One region of the Metabacillus sediminis genome, then DNA from elsewhere that is predicted to be linked to it. Evidence: a T-box and tRNA genes for the amino acid it is inferred to sense, from the RefSeq annotation. Region 1 holds a T-box; the other regions hold tRNA genes.

Evidence for each region. The T-box of region 1 lies ahead of serS (serine--tRNA ligase). A T-box ahead of a tRNA ligase gene usually reads a tRNA of that ligase, here a tRNA-Ser.
Region 2: it has a tRNA-Ser gene. The T-box ahead of serS (serine--tRNA ligase) is inferred to sense a tRNA for this amino acid. The anticodon was not compared.
Region 3: it has a tRNA-Ser gene. The T-box ahead of serS (serine--tRNA ligase) is inferred to sense a tRNA for this amino acid. The anticodon was not compared.

What each region holds. Positions count from the first base shown of each region.
Region 1 covers NZ_CP147407.1:26,088-28,268, reverse strand. Annotated here, with positions in the region: gene serS (serine--tRNA ligase) at 1-1,275, opposite strand, end outside; T-box leader at 1,455-1,653, opposite strand; gene pdxT (pyridoxal 5'-phosphate synthase glutaminase subunit PdxT) at 1,707-2,181, opposite strand, start outside.
Region 2 covers NZ_CP147407.1:280,293-282,473, reverse strand. Annotated here, with positions in the region: rRNA gene WCV65_RS01665 (16S ribosomal RNA) at 1-142, opposite strand, end outside; tRNA gene WCV65_RS01660 (tRNA-Gly) at 227-300, opposite strand; tRNA gene WCV65_RS01655 (tRNA-Pro) at 320-396, opposite strand; tRNA gene WCV65_RS01650 (tRNA-Arg) at 413-489, opposite strand; tRNA gene WCV65_RS01645 (tRNA-Leu) at 554-639, opposite strand; tRNA gene WCV65_RS01640 (tRNA-Leu) at 659-740, opposite strand; tRNA gene WCV65_RS01635 (tRNA-Lys) at 756-831, opposite strand; tRNA gene WCV65_RS01630 (tRNA-Gln) at 835-909, opposite strand; tRNA gene WCV65_RS01625 (tRNA-Glu) at 978-1,049, opposite strand; tRNA gene WCV65_RS01620 (tRNA-Ser) at 1,065-1,155, opposite strand; tRNA gene WCV65_RS01615 (tRNA-Asn) at 1,181-1,255, opposite strand; gene WCV65_RS01610 (SprT family protein) at 1,393-1,842, opposite strand; gene cmpA (cortex morphogenetic protein CmpA) at 1,954-2,064, shown strand; gene WCV65_RS01600 (Tex family protein) at 2,098-2,181, opposite strand, start outside.
Region 3 covers NZ_CP147407.1:3,138,825-3,141,005, reverse strand. Annotated here, with positions in the region: tRNA gene WCV65_RS16315 (tRNA-Ser) at 1-18, shown strand, start outside; tRNA gene WCV65_RS16310 (tRNA-Met) at 110-186, shown strand; tRNA gene WCV65_RS16305 (tRNA-Asp) at 191-267, shown strand; tRNA gene WCV65_RS16300 (tRNA-Phe) at 424-499, shown strand; tRNA gene WCV65_RS16295 (tRNA-His) at 514-589, shown strand; tRNA gene WCV65_RS16290 (tRNA-Gly) at 596-669, shown strand; tRNA gene WCV65_RS16285 (tRNA-Ile) at 684-757, shown strand; tRNA gene WCV65_RS16280 (tRNA-Asn) at 764-838, shown strand; tRNA gene WCV65_RS16275 (tRNA-Ser) at 901-991, shown strand; tRNA gene WCV65_RS16270 (tRNA-Glu) at 999-1,070, shown strand; gene WCV65_RS16265 (GNAT family N-acetyltransferase) at 1,129-1,599, opposite strand; gene glgB (1,4-alpha-glucan branching enzyme) at 2,154-2,181, shown strand, end outside.

The DNA of each region.
Region 1 (2,181 bases):
CGGTTTAATGACTTCTTTATTTCCCATATATGGGCGCAGGACCTCTGGAATGATGACACTGCCGTCTTCCTGCTGATAGTTCTCAAGAATGGCTGCAACGGTGCGTCCTAGCGCCAAACCAGATCCATTCAGCGTATGAACCGGCTCCGGTTTTGCTTTCGGCTCCGGACGGAAACGGATATTCGCACGGCGCGCCTGGAACGCTTCGAAATTACTGCAAGAAGAAATCTCACGATAAGAACCGTAGCTTGGAATCCATACTTCCAAATCGTATTTCTTCGCTGCCGTAAAGCCAAGGTCTGCTGTACACATGCTCATTACACGATAAGGCAGGTTTAGAAGCTGAAGAACTTTCTCAGCATGACCTGTCAGGTTTTCAAGCTCCTCGTAAGAGTTCTCCGGCTTAACAAACTTCACAAGCTCTACTTTGTTAAATTGGTGCTGACGGATAAGTCCGCGTGTATCTCTGCCTGCTGATCCTGCTTCAGAACGGAAGCAAGCACTGAAAGCTGTGTAATTGATCGGAAGCTGAGACGCCTCAAGGATTTCATCACGGTGCATATTCGTGACTGGCACTTCAGCCGTCGGAATCAAGAAGTAGTCCTCTTCTCTAATTTTAAATGCATCCTCTTCAAATTTAGGAAGCTGACCTGTTCCCGTCATGCTTGCACGGTTCACGATGTAAGGAGGCAAAATTTCTGTATAGCCATGCTCATCATTGTGAAGGTCCATCATGAAGTTCAGAAGCGCACGTTCAAGGCGGGCACCCAATCCTTTATAAAATACGAAGCGGCTTCCTGTTACTTTAGCAGCTCTCTCGAAATCAAGAATATCTAAATGGTCTGCTACGTCCCAATGTGCCTTCGCTTCGAATCCGAATTCGCGAATCTCCCCCCATTTGCGGACTTCGATATTATCATCCTCTGAATCCCCTTGCGGAACACTCTCATGCGGGATGTTCGGGATAGAAAGAAGCAGTTTTTCAAGTGTTTCTTCTACTCCGCGCAATTCTTCATCGATTTCTTTGATGCGGTCTCCAACCTCACGCATTTCCTTGATCAGATCATCTGCATCTTTTTTCTCTTTTTTAAGAGCAGCAATTTGTCCGGATACTTCATTCCGTTTGCTCTTCAGTTCCTCAGTAGCAGCAATCAGTTCGCGTCTTTTAGAGTCAAGCTCTTCAAATTTTTCAAAATCTGTTAAATCTTCTCCGCGAATAGACAGCTTTTGTTTTACTTCTTCAAAATTTTGACGCAAATATTTAATATCCAGCACAGCAATCTCTCCCTTTTTTAATAATTAGGCTGTTACTTTCCATGGCATCCGGTTCGCTTATCCCTTCGCGGGCGATGTGTACCTTACGCTTGCGGGGGCCACACCTGTCCCTCTGATCAGGAGTCTCCCTTCTTCCACGGCTTACACCCAGCCAAAAAACAAAAAACTCCCGTCCCCAATAAAGGGACGAGAGTTAACCCGCGATGCCACCCTAATTGAAGACAGAAGTCTTCCAGCTCTGCATGATAACGGCCATGACCGGAAGCATTTCAATGCTTCACTCGAGGACGGATTCACAAACTTCCAGCACCGGTTCGCACCACCCACCGGCTCTCTTAAGAAGGAATATTCGCTACTGCTTCCTGTCAATGTTTTAACGATTTCTTTGATAGTTCATAATTTACTACAAGTCTGAACCAGTTTCAACCTTTTTATGCAGAAGCTTTTTCTTTTGATTCTTTCACCATCTCAAGGAACAGCTGCGTCATCCGGTGATCATCGGTCAGTTCCGGGTGAAAAGAGCACCCAAGCAGGTGATCCTGTCTCGCTGCAACGATTCTTCCGTTGTATTTAGAAAGAACTTCGACATTCTCTCCAGCCTCAACAATATGAGGAGCGCGAATAAACACGCCTGTGAAATTTTCCCCGACTCCTGTAATGGTCAAGTCTGCTTCAAAGCTCTCCCGCTGGCGGCCGAACGAATTGCGCTCGACCTTAATATCCATGGCCGCGAGATGTCCTTCCTCGTAGCCGACAATCTCCGAAGCCAGAATAATCAGCCCTGCGCACGTACCGAACACCGGCTTTCGGCTCGCCGTAAACTGGCGCAGCGGCTCCATAAATCCGTATTTATCAATCAGGCGGCGCATTGTCGTGCTCTCGCCACCCGGAATAATCAATCCGTCT
Region 2 (2,181 bases), 250 kb from region 1:
CGGAGTTATCCCAGTCTTACAGGCAGGTTGCCCACGTGTTACTCACCCGTCCGCCGCTGACCTCCGAAGAGGTCCGCTCGACTTGCATGTATTAGGCACGCCGCCAGCGTTCGTCCTGAGCCAGGATCAAACTCTCCAAAAAGTAGTTTGACTAGCTCTTGTTTGTTGCTCTAGAATTAACGTTGGCACTTCGATTTGTTTAGTTTTCAAAGATCATTTCAAAAATTGGAGCGGGTGATGGGAATCGAACCCACGACATCAGCTTGGAAGGCTGAGGTTTTACCATTAAACTACACCCGCATTATTATATGTATACTTCTGGTCGGGAAGACAGGATTCGAACCTGCGACCCCTTGGTCCCAAACCAAGTGCTCTACCAAGCTGAGCTACTTCCCGCAACCGCAAGTTTATATGGCGCGCCCGAGAGGACTCGAACCTCTAACCTTTTGATTCGTAGTCAAATGCTCTATCCAATTGAGCTACGGGCGCATCGGCGACTTATATATAATATCAAATCGTTAATTTCTTGTCAACACTTTTCAAAAAGTTTTTTTGGTGCGGCCGAGAAGAGTCGAACTTCCACGGGGTTGCCCCCACTAGGCCCTCAACCTAGCGCGTCTGCCATTCCGCCACGACCGCATGTTAAGTTAAAATAAAGTGCGGGTGAAGGGAGTCGAACCCCCACGCCGTAAGGCGCTAGATCCTAAGTCTAGTGCGTCTGCCAATTCCGCCACACCCGCATATGAAAATGTAAATGGTGAGCCATGAAGGACTCGAACCTTCGACCCTCTGATTAAAAGTCAGATGCTCTACCGACTGAGCTAATGGCTCGGATGGCTGGGCTAGCTGGATTCGAACCAACGCATGACGGAGTCAAAGTCCGTTGCCTTACCGCTTGGCTATAGCCCAATATTCTCTAATCGTCCAAAGGAATCTAAATCCTCTGTACGCATCAGAACTTGTCCGAAAACAAAAAATGACCCGTACGGGATTCGAACCCGTGTTACCGCCGTGAAAGGGCGGTGTCTTAACCGCTTGACCAACGGGCCATGTTGAAAATTAGATGGCGGAGAAGGAGGGATTTGAACCCTCGCGCCGCTTACACGACCTACACCCTTAGCAGGGGCGCCTCTTCAGCCACTTGAGTACTTCCCCATCTGTGTACTGATTAATAAAAATATGGCTCCGCAGGCAGGACTCGAACCTGCGACCGATCGGTTAACAGCCGATAGCTCTACCACTGAGCTACTGCGGAATAATAAACAGCAGACTTTCTTTATTATAGGTAAATTATGACTCGAAGTCAATACTATTATTCAACAATTAATCATGAAGCCTGTCTCTCAACGACGGCTTTTATAATTTACCATACATACCAACCGCCGTCAACACCTAATTCAACTGTTTAATCCGGCCTCCGCACTTTCCGCACACATACTTCTTCGTATCCATTCTTCGTTTCCGTTCGAAGCGCTGAAGACATTCTTTGCATTTATAGAGATGAAGGGGCTTTTGAGTTTTCAAAGAAGGAATTGGTGTACAAAAACGGGGAGCTCCCACCTGCTTAAGCAGTTTTCTGAAATCCTGATCCCGATGACGGTATCCTTTTCCCTCCAGATGAAGATGGTAGTGACAGAGTTCGTGCTTAATAATACCTTCAATCGCTTCTCTTCCATGCTCATCAAGCTGCTTTGGATTGATTTCAATATTGTGTGAGGAAAGCATATATCTTCCGCCAGTTGATCTGAGCCTGTTATTGAACACCGCTTTATGGGTAAATGGTTTATTAAAATACTTGGAAGATAGTTCTTCAACGAGCACTTGCAGCTGCTGCTGATCCATATGAATGTAACACCTTTCTTTATTCGGCCTGTTCAAAGAACAGGACATTTACTCATTGCATACATTAGCTAATACCCATACTCCATTATAACGGCTAAGGAGGTATGAGCAATGCCATCATGGTTAAAAAATCAGATGATGCGTGCTTTTCATGAAAAAAATTGCTATCAGATAAAGCTTCTGAATCAATGCTGGTATTTTTACAGAAAAAAACACTGCTAATCGGGAGCAGTGTTTCCTCGGTTCTTACGTTTTTTATTGATCTGAGAGCATCGTTAATGAAACTCTTCCTTTATGAACGTCAACTGAGTCCACCCATACGGTCACTACATCGCCTAC
Region 3 (2,181 bases), 990 kb from region 1:
ATCCCTCTTCCTCCTCCATATATTCTTTATTTTTCAGGTATGATCTATGCTTAGATAGTAATACTGAATAAGAGCAATGTTAAGTTTTAAAAGCATAGCTTTCTATCACCGCGGGGTGGAGCAGTCTGGTAGCTCGTCGGGCTCATAACCCGAAGGTCGCAGGTTCAAATCCTGTCCCCGCAACCAAAATGGTCCGGTAGTTCAGTTGGTTAGAATGCCTGCCTGTCACGCAGGAGGTCGCGGGTTCGAGTCCCGTCCGGACCGCCATTTATTTTTTCGTAGTACATAGGATAATTGAAAAAAAAGTAAGATGCTTTCAATAAGCAAGCGTAAAGGTCGAGGAAGCGATTGAGTGAGCACCGAAGCGTATAGAATACGTGAGGATGTGATCGAAAGAGCTGATCCTGCCGGAAAATTTATAATGGCTCGGTAGCTCAGTCGGTAGAGCAATGGACTGAAAATCCATGTGTCGGCGGTTCGATTCCGTCCCGAGCCACCATTTATATTGAAGTGGCGGTTGTGGCGAAGTGGTTAACGCATCGGATTGTGGTTCCGACATTCGTGGGTTCGATTCCCATCAGTCGCCCCATTTCATGCGGGTGTAGTTTACTGGTAAAACCTCAGCCTTCCAAGCTGATGTAGTGGGTTCGATTCCCATCACCCGCTCCATTTCAATTGAATATGGGCCTGTAGCTCAGCTGGTTAGAGCGCACGCCTGATAAGCGTGAGGTCGATGGTTCGAGTCCATTCAGGCCCATTTTGTTCCGCAGTAGCTCAGTGGTAGAGCTATCGGCTGTTAACCGATCGGTCGCAGGTTCGAGTCCTGCCTGCGGAGCCATTTTCATTATAAGCGTTAAACAGGTTTGTGAGAATCCTTTCACAGATCATCTATTTATATATGGGGAAGTACTCAAGTGGCTGAAGAGGCGCCCCTGCTAAGGGTGTAGGTCGCGTAAGCGGCGCGAGGGTTCAAATCCCTCCTTCTCCGCCATCTGTCTGGCCCGTTGGTCAAGCGGTTAAGACACCGCCCTTTCACGGCGGTAACACGGGTTCGAATCCCGTACGGGTCATTGAAAAAACGCTGCGTCTGCAGCGTTTTTTGCGTTATTCTTTTAAAACTGAAGCAGTTCAATCGGCAATCCAAAATCGCTTAACCACGGTTCCACATTCTTCGATAAACTCCGAATCGAATTTTCCTCCATTTTTTAAAATCGTTTTCTCCGATGCAATATTGGACTTTTCACATGTAACAAGCACATTTTTAATCCCCATTCGTTTTGATTCAGCCAGAGCCAGGGACAGGATTGCTGTAGCATATCCTTTTTGCCGTTCAGAAGGTCTGATTCCATATCCGATGTGTCCTCCCCGCTCTTTTAAGTACTCATTCAGCCTATGTCTGATATTAACAGCTCCAACAATGCGACTCTTGCCCAAAAGAAGCCAATAGGTAGAATGGGGAACAAATTGCTCCGGAATATTTTTACCTTGCTCCTGCTCCTCTAAATAATGGAGATACTTTTCAAAGTCAGCTGGGCTTTCAGCTACTACCCATGGAACAATTTTTTCTTCTGAGTTTTTCCATTCCTCATAAAACTCCATATATGCCTCTTTTAATCTGAAATCCGGTTTGGTTAGAGTTAGCAAGGCAGCGGCCTCCTTGTGCGTCATCTTTTTTTAGAAATATAGTCCAAGCCAGAGGAATCTGTAAGCTTTTTTTGACACAGCTGCTCCATTTTTGAAAGAATTACTGTTTTTAAAAGTTAATTAAGAATATATTGACGAAACATAACCTTTTCCTCACTGTGGTAATTCCTTCATTTTTTCCTGTAATTTAGCTTTTTTAGAAAATTAATATTCGACTAATTACGACACTTTTTTTCAAATAATCATGTTTTTAAAATAATGCTTTTATTTGTTCGTTATAGAGGAAGGCCCTCGCAGCAAAGGGTTTACCTCTATTTTTTTTATACTTTTCTTAATTCTATTTAGAAAAATAACATTGTGTTCACCTGCGATAAATATTTGTTAGATTATGTCTAATTATAAAAGCGTTTGCACAAAAGGATTTTTTTTTCAAAGTAGAGAATTAAAAAGTAGTAAAAGGGGTATATAGATTGAGATACACTCTAAAATGCGGGGAGGGTTTATGCTGAATGATTGCAAGTCCTACAGATTTTGAGG